Rheinheimera salexigens: one gene and its partner. Each later gene encodes a partner of the first gene's protein in a complex. Links are inferred from orthologs where the notes say so. Each region holds a gene or a part of one and is shown in the gene's direction. Other genes may lie near its edges.

The links.
Region 2: the proteins of dsbC (region 1) and BI198_RS15235 are in contact, whole or in part, in a crystal structure (PDB 1JZD), measured with the Escherichia coli proteins. The link is inferred for Rheinheimera salexigens from one-to-one orthologs.

The regions. Positions count from the first base shown.
Region 1 is NZ_MKEK01000001.1:1,198,918-1,203,934, forward strand. The notes cover bases 424-3,307. They hold dsbC (bifunctional protein-disulfide isomerase/oxidoreductase DsbC), read left to right. Parts: upstream 424-1,446; coding sequence 1,447-2,169; downstream 2,170-3,307. Other genes in these bases: xerD (site-specific tyrosine recombinase XerD), read left to right, coding at 424-1,352; recJ (single-stranded-DNA-specific exonuclease RecJ), read left to right, coding at 2,220-3,307. In the rest of the region: flavodoxin FldB, read right to left, coding at 1-279; more of xerD, read left to right, coding at 420-423; more of recJ, read left to right, coding at 3,308-3,962. UniProt on the Escherichia coli protein: Acts as a disulfide isomerase, interacting with incorrectly folded proteins to correct non-native disulfide bonds.
Region 2 is NZ_MKEK01000001.1:3,288,658-3,301,494, forward strand. What follows is about bases 5,944-8,880. They hold BI198_RS15235 (protein-disulfide reductase DsbD), read left to right. Parts: upstream 5,944-6,497; coding sequence 6,498-8,264; downstream 8,265-8,880. Other genes in these bases: BI198_RS15230 (co-chaperone GroES), read right to left, coding at 5,944-6,165; aroQ (type II 3-dehydroquinate dehydratase), read left to right, coding at 8,505-8,880. In the rest of the region: small ribosomal subunit biogenesis GTPase RsgA, read left to right, coding at 1-611; asd (archaetidylserine decarboxylase), read left to right, coding at 629-1,687; BI198_RS15205 (glycerophosphodiester phosphodiesterase), read left to right, coding at 1,689-2,399; BI198_RS15210 (MerC domain-containing protein), read right to left, coding at 2,426-2,845; BI198_RS15215 (prephenate dehydrogenase), read left to right, coding at 3,002-3,313; BI198_RS15220 (DUF3016 domain-containing protein), read right to left, coding at 3,356-3,898; groL (chaperonin GroEL), read right to left, coding at 4,172-5,815; more of BI198_RS15230, read right to left, coding at 5,875-5,943; more of aroQ, read left to right, coding at 8,881-8,972; accB (acetyl-CoA carboxylase biotin carboxyl carrier protein), read left to right, coding at 8,997-9,449; accC (acetyl-CoA carboxylase biotin carboxylase subunit), read left to right, coding at 9,466-10,809; prmA (50S ribosomal protein L11 methyltransferase), read left to right, coding at 10,915-11,799; BI198_RS15260 (ferredoxin--NADP reductase), read left to right, coding at 11,845-12,585; BI198_RS15265 (potassium/proton antiporter), read right to left, coding at 12,593-12,837. UniProt on the Escherichia coli protein: Required to facilitate the formation of correct disulfide bonds in some periplasmic proteins and for the assembly of the periplasmic c-type cytochromes.

The DNA.
Region 1 (5,017 bases):
ATAACCGACTTGATCGCCCATGCCATAAATGGCAATAATTTTATCAGTAAGATCAATATCTTTAATCTCTGGCCAATGCGCTTCCCAATCTTCTTGAATTTCACCGAAATCCCAAGTCGATAAACCTAAAATTAAAATGTCATACTCGGCCATTTTAGTAAAAGGTACATGCTTTATATTGCACAGCTCAACATGGTCTGCACCAATTAGCGCCTGAATTTTCTCTGCTACTATTTCGGTATAGCAGGTGGTTGAGCCATAAAACAAACCGATTTTCATTCTGTTTTCACCAACGGGCATAATTAATTAAAATAAGTTAAAGATAGCTAAAAAGCATAAATTGGGGCTAGTGTAGCAGAAGCCGAGACCAGGCAAAATCCCGACTTTGCGCCGTGCACCGCTTGAGGTAACATAGTGTAATGAAAACAGCCCCCGCGAAAAGCAAACAACTGAAGCCACAGCCAGAAGATTCCGCCGTTATTGCCGAATTTTTACAGCATCTATTTTTAGAAAAAGGCCTAAGTCAGCATACGCTAAGTGCGTACGGTACCGACTTAACCAAGTTTGCTATTTTTTTAAGGCCGCAACAGGTGTTATTAAACCAGGTTGATAGCTCATTATTAAATCAATATTTAGCCCAGCGGGTCGATTTACAGTTTAGTCCTCGCAGTACGTCAAGAGCACTCAGTAGCCTGCGCCAGTTTTATGCTTTTTTGCATCAACAGCAGCGCATAGCCGATAATCCGCTGGCGCAAATGCTCAACCCGAAAATTGGTCGCAGCTTACCGAAAAGTTTATCTGAGCAAGATGTTGAGCGATTGCTGAATACGCCAGATATTAGCGATACAATTCAGTTTCGTGATAAAGCCATGCTAGAAATTTTATATGCCAGTGGTTTACGGGTATCAGAGCTTACGACGCTAAGTATGCAGCAGCTTAATTTACAACATGGCTTAATAAGAGTGCGCGGTAAAGGTAATAAAGAACGTTTAGTGCCTATGGGTGAAGAGGCCTTGCATTGGCTTAGTCGCTACTTAGTTGAAATTAGACCCGTTTTAATGGCAGGTAAAGTACTGGATGTAGTTTTCCCCAGTAGTCGAGCACAGCAAATGACACGGCAAACGTTCTGGCATCGTATCAAGTTTTATGCAAAGGTAGCGGGTATTAATACTGAGTTATCGCCCCATACGTTACGGCATGCTTTTGCGACCCATTTATTAAACCATGGTGCAGACTTGCGTGTTGTGCAAATGTTGTTAGGCCATAGCGATTTATCTACCACGCAGATATATACCCATGTGGCTCAAGCAAGGTTACAAAGCTTGCATCAGCAGCATCATCCGCGAGGTTAACTCTCATTCTTTGCCACTAGACAGCATTGCGACTAGAAAGCAATTTAAAGCAGCAGTATCAATACTGCGACAGAACAGTAGTACAGGAAAAGACATGCATAAATTATTGTTAGCGTTAATCGGTTTTGGTTTTATCAGTGCAGCGGCAGCCAGTAGTGACAATATTCAAACTGAAACAAAACAGTATCAGCAGGTACAGCAGCAATTTAAATTGTTGAATCTGAATATTAAAGCGATTTCTGAGTCGCCCGTAAGCGGTTTATTACAGGTATTTACCGATAGGGGGCTATTTTTCAGCTCGAAGGATGGTAACTTTTTTATTGACGGCAAAATATATGATTTAAATAACCGTCAGTTGGTAAATGACAGCGTAATGCAGCCGTTTATTAAACAGCAATTAGTGGCTATGACGGATCAAGGTATCTTGTATAAAGCTAAAAACGAAAAATACGTTATAGATGTGTTTACCGATCCTACCTGTGGCTATTGCCGTAAATTACATAACGATATGCAAGCTTATAACGATGCGGGTATTAGTGTGCGTTATTTAGCCTTTCCACGTGGTGGCGAGAACTCAGCAACCTTTTTACAAATGCAGCATATCTGGTGTAGCAAAGACAGCAAAGCGGCAATGAATGCAGCAAAAAAAGGCGATAAAGTAGCCGCCACAATGTGCACCAACTCAGTTCAGCAGCAATATAAGTTGGGTGAATCATTTGGTATTACCGGCACGCCAGCAATAGTGTTACCCAGTGGCCGTTTAATTCCGGGTTATCAGCCTTTGCCACAGTTATTGGCGCAATTGGCTCAAGAATAACGAGCACTAGTAAATCTAATACCAGTATAACTAACTCAAGAGTAGGCTAAATGACCGCTGTAAAACGTCAGATCATGCAACGCCAACTGCCAACAATCTTGCCGCAGTTGGCTGCGAATATGCATCCAGTGCTGCAACGAATTTATGCCAGCCGAGGTGTCAAAACCTTAGATGAACTGCAACGCAGTGCTGCGGGTTTGTTGCCTTTTCAGTCGTTAAAAGGCATTGAGGCGGCGGTTAAATTACTTGAGCAAGCTTTAACTTCTCAGCAACAAATTGTTATTGTCGGAGATTTTGATGCCGACGGTGCTACTAGTACGGCAGTATTATTAACCGGACTTAAAGCGCTAGGTTTTCGCTTTGTTGAATATTTAGTCCCCAACCGGTTTGAATATGGCTATGGTTTAACTCCAGAAATGGCCGAATTAGCCGTTGGCCAAGGTGCAGAGCTAATTATTACTGTTGATAACGGTATCTCAGCATTAGAAGGCGTAGCGTTGGCCAAAAAAGCTGGGGTTAAGGTGTTAGTAACAGATCACCACCTTGCTGGCGCTGAATTACCTGATGCTGATGCCATTGTTAATCCTAACCAGCCAGGTTGTGAATTTCCCAGTAAGGCGTTAGCCGGTGTTGGCGTGGCATTTTATGTATTAATGGCGCTGCGAAGCCATTTACGTCAGCAACAGTATTTTAGCCAACACAATATTGCTGAACCTAATTTAGCCGAGTTACTTGATTTGGTTGCACTTGGCACCGTAGCCGATGTAGTGCCATTAGACAGTAATAATCGTATTTTAGTCCATCAAGGTTTAATGCGTATTCGTAGTGGTAAATGCCGCCCGGGTATTCAAGCCTTAATTGATGTGGCTAATCGTACTACCGCTAAGCTTACAGCTGCTGATTTTGGCTTTGCTTTAGCACCCAGGTTAAATGCTGCTGGCCGATTAGATGATATGTCGATAGGTATTAGCTGCTTGCTAACACAAGATATCGGGTTAGCACGGCAATATGCAGCTGAATTAGATAGCTTAAATGTCGAGCGGCGGGCGATTGAACAAAGCATGCAAGTCGAAGCCCAAGCTTTTTTATCCCAATTATCTTTTGACGGTGCAGAGCTACCAGAATGTTTATGCTTATATCAACATGACTGGCATCAAGGCGTGATTGGTATTTTAGCCGGGCGAATAAAAGAGCAGTTTCACCGGCCAACTATCGCTTTTGCGCAAGGCGATGACGGCGAGTTAAAAGGCTCGGCGCGGTCCATTGCCGGCTTACATATTCGTGATTTACTGGAGCAAATTTCCAGTCAGTACCCAGGTTTAATTAAAAAGTTTGGTGGTCATGCTATGGCGGCCGGCTTAACCATAGACGCAGATCGATTAGATACTTTTAAGCTGGCGCTAAACTTAACCGCAAAACAGCTATTAACCGCTGAGCAATTAACTGCAGTGATTTATAGCGATGGAGAATTAAGCGCAAATTGTTTTGAGCTTAACTTTGCCCAAATGCTGCAAGATGCAGGACCTTGGGGACAAAGCTTTCCTGAGCCGGTATTTGATGGTGAATTTAATTTAATGTCGCAAAAAATGTTAGCCGATCGGCATTTAAAAATGATGCTACAAACCGCTGATGGCAAGCTAGTAGATGCTATTTGGTTTAATGCTGACAATAAAGCTTGGCCAAATATTAATATCAACAAAGTGAAATTAGCTTATCAGTTAGATATTAATGAATTTCGCGACCGGCAAAATTTACAGTTAATTGTTCGGCATATGGACGCGGTAACGGATTAAGCGGCTAATAAAACTGCAGTTGGCGCAAAAATAGCGAATATCTGGCTAATACCAAGTGAAAATAGCTGAATAGATGGCTGCACTGCCGGCAATAATTTTGCTACAATTGCTGCTTATTTTTTAGTCTTGCTTACAAGGTTACAATTAGCGCATGTTTGAAGTGAATCCGGTAAATAACAGCATCAAAGATCTTACAGAACGTACCCATGTCCTTCGGGGGTATCTTTGACTATGACGGCAGAAAAGAACGCTTAGAAGAAGTTACCCGGGAATTAGAAGATCCTGCAGTATGGAATACTCCCGATAAAGCCCAAGCTTTAGGTAAAGAGCGTTCAACCTTAGCCCAAATAGTTGAGACCATTGATAAGTTAGATTCAGGTTTAGAAGACGTTGCTGGTTTGCTAGAACTGGCAATAGAAGAGCAAGATGAAGACACTTTTGTAGAAGCTAAAGCAGAATTAGCCGATCTAGAACAACAATTAGCGGCGCTTGAATTTCGTAGAATGTTTTCAGGTGAGCATGACGTAAACAACTGCTATTTAGATATTCAGTCAGGCTCTGGTGGTACTGAAGCGCAAGATTGGGCCAGTATTATTATGCGGATGTATTTACGCTGGGGTGATGAGAAAGGCTTCAAACCAGAAATTTATGAAGTCACAGATGGTGATGTGGCGGGAGTGAAAGGCTGCACCATTAAATTTACCGGCGAATATGCTTATGGCTGGCTGCGTACAGAAACGGGCGTGCATCGCTTAGTCAGAAAAAGCCCTTTTGATTCCGGAAATCGTCGCCATACTTCATTTGCCTCAGTATTTGTTTCGCCAGAAATTGACGATGATATTGAAATAGATATTAATCCGGCTGATTTACGTATCGACACCTATCGCGCTTCTGGTGCTGGTGGTCAGCACGTAAACCGAACTGATTCTGCGGTGCGTATAACGCACTTGCCTACTAATATAGTGGTGCAATGTCAGAATGACCGGTCGCAGCATAAAAACCGTGATAATGCTTATAAACAGCTACGTGCCAAGTTATATGAGTACGAAATGCAA
Region 2 (12,837 bases), 2.1 Mb from region 1 along the record:
TCGACCGCTATTTAGTGGCGGCTGAAATCACCGGTATTAAACCGTTATTAGTGATTAATAAAATTGATTTGCTGCCGGTTGAAGAGCAACAAGTCATTGCCGCTAAACTCGCTTTATATCAAAACCTAGGGTATGACTTCCTGATGGTCAGTGCCAATACTAATGAAGGTATGAGTGAACTGTTAACTTATATTCAAAGTGGTACTAGCATTTTCGTTGGCCAATCGGGTGTAGGTAAATCATCTTTGATGAACACCTTAATGCCTGGTTTAGAAGTACAAACCCAAGATGTCTCTGCTAACTCTGGTCTAGGCCAACACACCACCACAGTGTCGCGATTATACCATCTTGCAGAGGGAGGTAAATTAATTGACTCACCCGGCATTCGTGAATTTGCCTTATGGCATTTAACGGCTGAAGAGGTTACCCGTGGCTTTAATGAATTTATTCCTTGGCTAGGACGCTGTAAATTTCGTGACTGCAAACATATTAGCGATCCCGGTTGTGCCGTTCAACATGCTGTTGAAATTGGCGAAATCAGTACTGAACGATATGATAGTTACTTAAAAATTTTAGCCAGCATGGCGCAAGACAAACCCAATCATTTTTAACTTTTATTGAGTGTTATATGGATAACGTAAAAATTTCTTTGCAATATTTGCTGCCTAAGCATTTAGTGTCACGGTTAATTGGTAAATTAGCCGCAGCAAAATTAGGCTGGTTTAGTCATTTTTTAATTAATCGCTTTATTAGCGCTTATAACATCAATATGCAAGAAGCCAAGTTTGAGCAGGCCAAAGATTATGCCAGCTTTAATGAGTTTTTTACTCGACCTTTAAAAGACGGTATTCGACCTTTAGCTACAGATGAAGCTATTATTGCTCATCCAGTTGATGGTTGTATTAGCCAGCTTGGCCCGATTATAGATGGCCAATTAGTACAAGCTAAAAACCATAATTATACTTTGCAAAGCTTACTCGGCGGCGATAGCCATGACGCTCTACCCTTTGCCGGCGGCGACTTTGCCACTATTTATTTAGCACCTAAAGATTATCACCGCATCCATATGCCGGTTGCCGGTACTTTACGCCAGATGATTTATATTCCAGGCGATCTATTTTCGGTTAACCCTTTAACAGCGGCTAACGTACCAGACTTATTTGCCCGTAATGAGCGAGTGGTTACTATTTTCGATACTGAGCTAGGCCCTATGGCTCTAGTGCTAGTGGGAGCAACCATCGTCGCCAGCATTGAAACAATTTGGGCCGGTACTGTTACACCACCGGCAGGAAAGCATATTTTCCGTTGGACCTATCCAGCCCATGGCAAAACAGCTATTAAGTTAGAAAAAGGCGAAGAAATGGGTCGCTTTAAGCTAGGCTCTACCGTAGTACTGGCTTTTGCTGCAGACAAGCTCCAGTTTTTACCTGAGCAAGAAGCAGGCAGCGTAACCCGTATGGGCGCACCTTTTGCTTCGAAAAAAGTAACCGTGCACAACACGGATACTAGCTCAGAGATGGCTTCAGAGACTAACTATGTAAAGAGCTCAGATACTAGTTCAGTTAATAACTCAGAGATTGAGTCAAATAGTACAGAGAGTGTAGATAATAGCGCTGAGACTGAATCGGTATCAGGCTCTAAGAGCAGCTCTAACACCAGTTCGAAAAACAGTTCAGACCAAAGCTAACATGCAAATTATTGCCCATCGTGGTGCCAGCGGCGAGTTTCCTGAAAACACGCTGCTGGCTATCGAACAAGCCATTCAACAAGCCGCCGATGGTATTGAAATAGATATCTTTGCCGTCGACGGTGAGCTTATCGTGATCCATGATCACCATCTTGCCCGCACCACTAACGGTAAGGGTAGCATTTATCAGTACAGCCTAGCGCAATTGCAACAACTTGATGCTGGCCAAGGTCAAACCATCCCTACGCTGTGGCAAGTGCTACAACTACTGCATCCCACCACGCTGTGGTTAAACATAGAGTTAAAAGGTGCCGATACCGTAGCCGCTTTAGTAGCGCTATTAGCGCGTGCCGAGCTGCAATTACAATTTGATTGTAGTCGGCTACTGGTGTCATCATTTAATCATCATTTATTGGCTGAGTTAGCCGTGCAGCGACCAGATATTAAATTGGCTGCCCTTACTGCCAGCTTACCACTGCACTATGCTGCGTTTGCTAGCGCGCTAAATGCCTATGCCGTTAATTGTGATGTTAGTTTTATTAATGCAGATTTTGTAGCTGATGCCAAAGCACGTAATTTAAAAGTGTATGTGTATACGGTTGATCAAGCAGACGATATAGCGCGGTTACGGCAGTATGGTGTGGATGGCATTTTTACTAACTATCCAGCCAGAAGCCGCCAGTTAGTATTGGTATTAAACGAAAATAAGTAAGTAGTATTTTTTAAATTACACCCAGACTAACAGAGTTCTTCTTTATCGTCATCACAGCTAGTACATTGGCTACATAAGCGCATATTCATTACATGAGCTAACACTACTAAAATAGCGCCTATTATCAAAATGGTATGTTCATATTCAGCACCCCAAGCGGCTTTTTGCCAATAAATAAACCCACCCAAAAACAATGAGTAAAATGGATAAAGCTTGCGGTGATAACGATGAAAACCAATAAATAGCGTTATAAAGCCTAACACCATTGTGGTTAATAACACGATATTTTCAAAAGCATGGTTATGCATAAAGCTTAAGCCAAGCAGAGGCAATACCGGTAATAACACAGGCAGCATGATGCAGTGTATAGCACATAACGAGGTTATGGTAATACCCACTTTATCAAATAAGCTACGAAAACTGGCTAACACGGCAATGTCTCTCACACTATGAACGTTGAAACGATATAATATAACAAATCAATTCGGTTGGGAATGGCGCAATGAAAATATTTTATTTCAACGCTAATGTCTGCTGAAGGTTAGCGGTTAATGTGGCATAATATCCCGAGTTTTCAGCAGTAGTATTAACAGGTAGTAGTAATGGATACGTTATTAAATCAACTCGATGACAACTTAAAAGAGCTGTACCGTAAAACGGTTGACGCTGATGCTGTGCTAGATAAATTACAGCAACAGGGTAAAGCTAAACATCAGCATATATTTGTCGACAATAGTGTATTCCAAGCAACCAGCAATCGCTTTATGCCTTATCTTTCCGAAACCGCTGAGCAAGTTTCAGCAATGCGTTTAAACCAACAGTTTAATACTGCTACTTTAGAGCGTGTGGTAAAGCAATTAAAGTTACTGCATAAAACCTTAGCTGATTTCCGTCTAGCAATTAAAAGTAGCTAACCGGCTTGTTTAGCCGGTTAATTTAGCAGGTACTAGTGGGTATTAGTTATCGCTAATTTTAGGCTGTTCCGCTTGTGCTGCTTGTATTTTGGGCAATACATCACGGCTAAACCATTGCTCTAACATCTGTTTTTCATAGCGAAACTCATCATTATCTCGATAACTGCGTAACGTATGCATAAAGCCCATATCACGCAGCTTCTCTTCTTGATTGATAATTTGTTCGCCATAGTTATTTTGAATAATATGACTAAATTTTATCGCAGGTGAATATATTTCTTTAACGACCCGCAACTCGTTGCCCGCCCCTCCTGCAAAAGGATCAATCTCACCGGCTAAATCCAAATCCGTTACCGTAATCTTCCAGCTATAATCCTCCGGCAGCTTTTTTGCCATATCAACAAAGTAACCGTCAAAAATTTTAAGCACCCTTTCACGATACCTATTTTTAGATTCATTAGCCGGACGAATATCAGTAAACTTCTCTGGCTGTTGCCAGTTTACTTCAACTTGCGCAGCATAAGCAGCTGTCCCCGCTAAACTAGCTAGACTAACCACACTGCAAATTAAAGCTAATTTACGCATATTATTTCTCCTTAACTTAAAAGTTTACACTTAGTTACGTTAAGCGCTAAGTAGCAAATTACTATTTAGACAACTAATTACTACTAACAGTTCAGCTTTGTTTTAAAGCGCGTGTCAGCCACTCTATCCTTATTCTAGGATAGAGATCAGGCTAAACTGTTTAAATTTGTAGCAATATGCTGGAATAAAGTGTGGGTAGATAGTTGTTAAGCGGTATTTAGCCATAAAAAAAGCACCGAAAAATCGGTGCTTTTTATGTGTTAAGTGGGAGGCTTACATCATGCCGCCCATGCCACCCATACCGCCCATATCAGGCATGCCGCCACCTGATGATTCTGGCGCTGGCTTATCAGTGATCATCGCTTCAGTAGTGATCATTAATGAACCGATAGAGGCTGCAAATTGCAGTGCAGAACGAGTAACTTTAGTTGGGTCAAGAATACCCATCTCTAGCATATCGCCATACACGTCAGTTGCCGCGTTGTAACCGTAGTTACCTGTGCCTTCTTTAACTTTGTTGATAACAACAGAACCTTCTTCACCTGCGTTTTCTACGATTTGACGCAGTGGTGATTCCATGGCACGTAGGGCAATTTTGATACCGTGGGTTTGGTCTTCGTTAGCACCTTTTAAGTCAACTAAGCTAGCTGCAACGCGCACTAATGCTACGCCACCGCCAGGTACTACGCCTTCTTCAACTGCAGCACGTGTTGCATGTAATGCATCTTCAACGCGGGCTTTTTTCTCTTTCATTTCAATTTCAGTTGAGGCGCCAACTTTGATTACTGCAACACCGCCAGATAATTTAGCTAAACGTTCTTGCAGTTTTTCTTTGTCATATTCAGACGTGGCTTCTTCAACTTGTTGACGAATTTGCTTAACGCGGCCGTTAATCGCCTCTTGCTCACCGGCACCATCAATAATAGTGGTGTTGTCTTTAGTGATCACAACGCGCTTAGCAGTACCTAATTCTTCTAAACCGGCTTTTTCTAATTCCATACCGATTTCTTCAGAAATAACCGTAGCACCGGTTAATGTCGCAATGTCTTGTAGCATGGCTTTACGACGGTCACCAAAACCTGGTGCTTTAACGGCTGATACTTTAACGATGCCGCGCATATTGTTGACGACTAATGTGGCTAAGGCTTCGCCTTCAACGTCTTCAGCAATAATAAATAATGGCTTACCTGATTTAGCCACTGCTTCTAATACTGGCAGTAATTCGCGAATATTAGAGATTTTCTTATCAATGGCTAAGATATACGGGCTATCTAATTCTACTTGGCCAGCTTCTTGGTTGGTGATGAAGTAAGGTGATAAATAACCACGGTCAAACTGCATACCTTCAACCACATCTAGCTCATTCGCTAAACCTTGGCCTTCTTCAACAGTAATTACGCCTTCTTTACCCACTTTATCCATGGCTTCGGCAATAATATTACCAATCTCTTCATCAGAGTTAGCCGAGATAGTACCCACTTGGGCAATAGCTTTGCTGTCGGCACAAGGCTGAGATAAGGCTTTTAAACCTTCTACTGCTGCGATAACAGCTTTATCGATACCGCGCTTTAAATCCATTGGATTCATACCTGCTGCAACGGCTTTAACGCCTTCAGCAATAATATTTTGCGCTAATACAGTGGCTGTAGTAGTACCGTCACCGGCTTCATCATTGGCTTTAGAGGCAACCTCTTTCACCATTTGCGCGCCCATGTTTTCAAACTTGTCTTCTAGCTCTATTTCTTTTGCCACTGAAACACCATCTTTGGTGATCATTGGCGCGCCAAAAGATTTATCTAAAATCACGTTACGACCCTTAGGGCCTAAAGTAACTCGTACTGCGTTTGCTAAAATGTTTACGCCTTTAAGCATTTTATTGCGAGCGTCATCACCAAAACGTACGTCTTTTGCTGCCATGTTTTCTAATCCTTATAAAGTAGTCAATGTAGTATTAATATAAAAACACATTGAAATAATTAGTCTAAAATAACACCTAAGATATTGTCTTCTTTAGTGATTACATACTCTTGACCTTCAATTTTCTCGGTGCGCTCTACGTAGTTACCGAACAACACTTTGTCACCTACTTTTACATCTAATGCTTTTACATCACCGTTATCTAACACACGGCCATTGCCTACAGCAACGACTTCACCACGAGTTGATTTTTCTGCTGAAGCGCCTGTAAGAACAATGCCACCAGCTGATGTGGTTTCAGCTTCTAAACGTTTAATAATGACACGGTCATGTAATGGACGAATATTCATGCTCTATCTCCTAAAGCGGTTTCGGTTGTATGACACCTTTGCTAAACATGATTGTTTAACTCAGGTGTAAATTGTCTGCTCACTATATGGGGTGACGGAAGATAAAACCCAAGGCTTAAGTTTAAAAAATTGTTTAACCCAGTTTTTAACTGCTTTATCCTGTTCTGATAAATAAGCTAAAAACCTTGGATAAAGCCTGATAGACTGAAATCCGCTACTCGGACATTAAATAAATTGAAATTCGTTATATGAAATTCGATTATTTGAAATAGTTTTAGGCTATAGCAGGTCTATGCTGCTGACCCTCAAAGATGAATAGGAAGCTGTAAGCAATGTATAAGCTGTTTTTACTGCCGTTAATTCTCTGGTGCGGATTATTACAAGCCCAGAGTAATAGTTCTGTATTAGATAGTTTGCTGAATACTCAACCCACTTTTTTACCGGTTGAGCAAGCATTTGAATTTGATTTTAACCAGCAAGATGAGCAACTTATTGTCAGCTGGACCATTGCCGACGGTTATTACTTATACAAAGACAAAATAAAGCTAGGTGGCATTGCAGTAAGTTTTTCTCATCCTACTTACCCGGCCAGCATGCAGATTGAAGATGAATACTTTGGCATCACAGATGTCTACTTTCATCAATTAATTTTACGCATTCCATTAGCTGATATCAGTGAAGATGCGGTATTTAAAATTCAATATCAAGGTTGTGCTGAAGCCGGTTTATGCTATCCGCCGGTAACTAAAGAACTGCCTATTTCAACTGTTATAAACAAAGATAATGCTACTGCCAATGCAGGATTAGCGAGTGATTCTAAGCAAACGCCTATTTCTAGCCAAAATACTTTGGCTAACAAACTGAGTGATGGTGCTAGCTTAGCCACCTTGTTTGGCTTTTTCTTACTTGGCTTAGGCTTAGCTTTTACCCCTTGCGTATTCCCAATGTACCCCATTTTAACCAGCATTATTGTCGGTCAAGGCAAGCAGTTATCTAATAAACGCGCCTTTAGTTTATCGTTCTCTTATGTCCAAGGTATGGCGATTACATATTCCGCCTTAGGCTTAGTCGTTGCCAGCTTAGGCGTTAAGTTTCAAGGCTATATGCAGCACCCTGCTGTTCTTATCGTTGCTAGCATCATCTTTGTCTTACTGGCCCTTTCCATGTTTGGCGTATTTAACCTCACTTTACCGGCTAGCTGGCAAGAAAAAATTAGTAAGGTGAGTAACAAGCAACAAGGTGGCTCGTTAAAAGGTGCTTTTGTTATGGGCGCTTTATCCGGCCTTATTGCCTCTCCTTGTACTACCGCCCCCCTATCTGCAGCCTTACTCTATGTGGCGCAAAGTGGCGATCTTTGGCTTGGTGCCATTACCTTGTATATCTTAAGTTTAGGTATGGGCTTGCCACTTTTATTGTTAGGCAGCTCGGGCGGAAAATGGTTACCTAAAGCAGGCCAGTGGATGAATGCGGTAAAAACAGGCTTTGGTTTTTTACTGCTAGCCGTGCCGTTGGTATTATTAGAGCGGATGTTACCCTTTAGCTATGTGCTGATTGCCGGAACGGTATTAATTCTGGCCTTTTTGATTTATTTATATCGGGTCATGTTTAACTTAACCAGTAGCAATGCCAAAGCGGTGTTATTGATACTAGGCCAAGGTTTACTTATTGCTAGCTTATGGTTAAACATCCAATATTGGTGGCCAACAGCCGCACCAACAGCGAACGCAACCAGCCAATCAAGCACTGAGTTTATCACCGTTGCGACCTTAGAAGAGTTACAGCAGCAGCTACAGCAAGCTGATGGTCGCTACAGCATGGTCGATTTATATGCTGACTGGTGTATTGCCTGTAAAGAGTTTGAACACTTAACTTTTTCTAAACCTGTGGTGCAAGCCCAAATGGAAAAAATGCAGCTTATTAAAGTCGATGTCACCAAAATGAGCCGCAAAGATCAGGCGATATTAGATAAATTTAACGTTTTAGGCTTACCGACTATTTTGTTTTTTACCCCAAATGAACAAGAGCTTAGCCAAGCTCGGGTAACCGGCTTTATGGCTGCAGGCGAGTTCGCAAGCCACTTACAGCAAATACAAAACTAAACTTTAGGCGGCGTTTCACCCTAAACGCCGCTCTCTTCTTCAGCCATTCTGTCTGATAAGACCAGTATTTTGCTGCCATTTGTCACGATTTCACTATAATAAGGCGCTATTGTTAAGCTAACTGTGCGGTTCGCGGTCACTTTTGATAACAGAAAAGCTAACTGAATTGACAACAGATGCAATTACAACCAAGCTTTGGCAAAATAATGCCGAAAAATAATAAGCGGGAAAATCGCAGCTATGTCAGCAAAATCGACGGCACCAAAATATAACGTGTTAGTTCTAAATGGACCAAATTTAAATATGCTGGGTGTTCGTGAACCCGCAGTATATGGCAGTGCAACCTTAACAGAAATTATCAACGACCTGACGGAACGGGCGAACGTGCTAAGTGTCGAACTGACACATCTGCAGTCAAATGCAGAGCATGAATTAGTTACTGCTATTCAGCAAAGCTTAGGTCAACAGGATTTCATTCTGTTTAATCCTGGCGCTTTTACTCATACTAGCATTGCGCTTCGCGACGCTTTGCTTGCTGTTGCAGTACCTTTTATTGAGATTCATATATCAAACGTGCATGCCCGGGAAAGCTTTCGTCGGCATTCATATTTATCTGATATTGCTAAAGGTGTAATTTGCGGCCTCGGGGCCAAGGGTTATCACTATGCACTTGACGCAGCAGTATCACTATTAAACACAACCAAATAGTCATAACTAAATCAGGCATAAGAAATGGATATTAGAAAGATAAAAAAACTAATCGAGCTACTAGAAGAATCTGGTATTACTGAGCTTGAAATCACTGAAGGTGAAGAATCGGTACGTATTAGCCGTCATGGTCCAGCACAGCATGCTCCAATGCAATACAGTATGCCAATGCAACAACAACAGCACCCGTTAGCGGTCGCGCCTCCAGTCGCAGCTGCGCCAGAAGCGCCAAAAGTGATTAGTGGCCATACTGTTAAATCACCTATGGTCGGTTCTTTCTATCGCGCCTCTTCTCCAACGGCCAAATCTTTCGTTGAAGTCGGCCAAACTGTTAATGTTGGCGATACCTTATGTATCGTAGAAGCCATGAAAATGATGAACCAAATCCAATCTGATAAAGCCGGAGTGGTTAAAGAAATTTTACTTGAAAACGGTGAGCCGGTTGAATTTGATCAACCTCTCTTTGTCATCGGCTAACGCAAAAGGCAGACTGATGCTAGAAAAAGTACTGATTGCCAACCGTGGCGAAATTGCATTGCGTATATTACGCGCTTGCAAAGAGCTTGGCATAAAAACGGTAGCGGTACACTCAACAGTGGATCGCAACTTAAAGCACGTTTTACTGGCCGACGAAACCATTTGTATTGGTCCTGGACCGTCGCCATTAAGCTATTTAAATATTCCGGCATTAATTGCCGCAGCTGAAGTAACCAATGCGCAAGCTATTCACCCAGGTTATGGTTTTTTAGCTGAGCGGGCCGACTTTGCTCAGCAAGTTGAAGAAAGTGGCCTTATCTTTATCGGACCTACGGCGGAATCTATTCGCACTATGGGTGATAAAGTTGCTGCCATTGAAGCGATGAAAAAAGCCGGTGTACCTTGTGTACCGGGTTCAGACGGCGCGCTGGGTGACGATGCAGACACCAATAAAACTATTGCTAAGCGCATTGGTTATCCGGTTATCGTTAAAGCCTCTGGCGGCGGCGGTGGTCGTGGTATGCGTGTGGTGCGTAGCGAAGAAGAGTTAGTTACTTCAATCGAAATGACTAAAGCTGAAGCTAAAGCTGCTTTTGGTAACGACATGGTCTATATGGAGAAGTTTTTAGAGAATCCTCGCCATGTTGAAATCCAAATCTTAGCCGATGGCCAAGGCAATGCTATTCATTTAGGTGAGCGTGATTGCTCGATGCAACGTCGCCACCAAAAAGTGGTAGAAGAAGCTCCTGCACCAGGTATCACTGAAGAATTACGTAAATTTATTGGTGATCGTTGTGTTGCTGCTTGTAAAGTGATGAATTATCGCGGTGCGGGTACTTTTGAGTTTTTATTTGAAAACGGTGAGTTTTTCTTTATCGAGATGAACACCCGAATTCAGGTAGAACACACTATTACTGAAATGATCACCGGTATCGATTTAATCAAAGAGCAACTGCGTATCGCATCTGGTATGCCGCTGACGCTTAAGCAAGAAGATATTGTTATTCGTGGCCATGCCATTGAATGTCGTATCAATGCTGAAGATGCTAAAACCTTTATGCCATCACCCGGCACTATTACCCGCTTCCACCCGCCAGGTGGTAACGGTATTCGTTGGGATTCGCATATTTATTCAAATTATACTGTGCCGCCAAATTACGATTCCATGGTCGGTAAATTAATAACGTATGGCGAAAGTCGTGATATCGCCTTAGCGCGGATGCGTAATGCGTTAGATGAGTTATTAATTGAAGGTATTAAAACCAACATTGATTTACATAAAATCATTATGAATGATAGCGGCTTCCGTCAGGGTGGCACTAACATTCACTACCTAGAGAAAAAACTTGGTATAGCCTAGTGTTTTAATCACTTTGTTAAACTCTGAGTTTACTCACAGATTAAAGGCCGCAATAGCGGCCTTTTTGTTATAATAGCCAAAATAAAATTAGCTACGAGACGAATTATGCCTTGGATCCAACTGCGCGTTAACACCACTGAACTAAAAGCCGAACAAGTTAGCGATATGCTAATGGGCTGGGGTGCTCAAGCCGTAAGCTTTTTAGACGCGCACGACACGCCCATATACGAGCCTATGCCGGGCGAAGTTATCTATTGGACCAACACCATAGTCGTGGGCTTATTTGACGCTGAACACCCAATGGCTGAGGTTATTAGCCAATTGCAAAATGTATCCTTTTTTAAACATGGCCTAGAATACAAACTTGAGCAATTAGAAGATAAAGACTGGGAACGCGAGTGGATGGATAATTTTCATCCGATTAAATTTGGCGAGCGGTTATGGGTATGCCCTAGCTGGCGTGATATTCCAGATCCCACCGCCGTTAATGTGATGCTAGACCCTGGCCTTGCGTTTGGTACTGGTACCCACCCCACTACTGCCCTATGCATGCAATGGTTAGATCAAGTGATCCAACCTGATCAAACCGTGGTCGATTTTGGCTGTGGCTCAGGCATTCTAGGTATTGCAGCCCTTAAACTAGGTGCAAAACGGGTCGTGGGTATCGACATAGACCCGCAGGCTATAGAAGCCAGTGGCAAAAATGCTGAGCGCAATAATGTTGCAGGCCAAATTGAACTGTACTTACCTAAAGATCAACCCAAGCTTGAAGCTGATGTCGTCGTTGCCAATATTTTAGCTGGCCCATTGGCAGATTTAAAAAATATTATTAGTGCTTACGTTAAGCCAGGTGGTTTATTAGCATTATCTGGGATCTTAACTAGCCAAGCCCACGTTGTTATGGCGGCCTATGCCGACGAATTTACCTTTGATCCAATAGTCGAGCAAGAAGAATGGGTTCGATTGACCGCGCGAAAAGTGGAACTATGATAGGCTAAGTGTTACTAGTAATTTGAGCAATTTGGAGGCGTTATTATGGCAAAGTGGTTGGACGCTACGGTTACAGAGAATAAACACTGGCATGCTAACTTATTTAGTGTAAAGCTAAAAACAGCTGGCTTTGACTTTACCGCAGGCCAGTTTGTGCGTTTAGCAATAGAGACGGCCGATGGCCGTAAGCAACGTGCTTATTCGCTAGTGAATAGTCCGGGCGCTGAGGATCAAGAGTTTTTAATTAGTACTGTTGCCGATGGCTTATTATCGCCGCTTTTACAACAGTTAAAAATGGGTGACAAGCTGCAACTGAGTCAGCCAGCTTCAGGTTTTTTCACTTTAGATGAAGTGCCTGATGGCGATAATTTATGGTTAATTTCTAGTGGTACCGGCATTGGCCCCTATTTATCCATGCTAGGCACTACACAACTTTGGCAGCGCTTTGACCATGTCATACTTGTGCACAGTGTGCGCACTAGCGCCGACTTAGTCTATCGCGACTTTATTGAGCAACAGCAATTGCAGTATCCAGGCAAGTTACACTATCAAGCCATAGTTACCCGTGAAGCGCATAGCGGCGCACTGAATAAACGCTTACCAGAACTGATTAGTAGCGGCGAATTACAACGCGCCTGTAACCAGAAGTTAGACACCCAATCTCAAGTAATGATCTGTGGTAACCCCGCTATGATTACCGATACCCGCGCCCAACTTGAAAGCATGGGTTTAGTAAAAAACTTGCGCCGCACCCCGGGTAATATTACCGTTGAGCAATATTGGTAATGCTTTTCTAACCATCAGTGCTGTCGTCATCGTCATCGATTACTAGTACAACGCCTACGGTAATAATGCGATGTCCGACCATTTCTCGCACAATTAATTGTATATCGCCAAACTCGACTACAGCATCAATCTCTGGTGCTGAGTTTAAGGCTTTTTTCAATACTTGTTCTAAACTATCGTCATCGTCAGCCGCAAGTTTAATACCATAGGCATGCTCTAAGTCAGCGACTTTGGTATTACCTTTAATCGTAA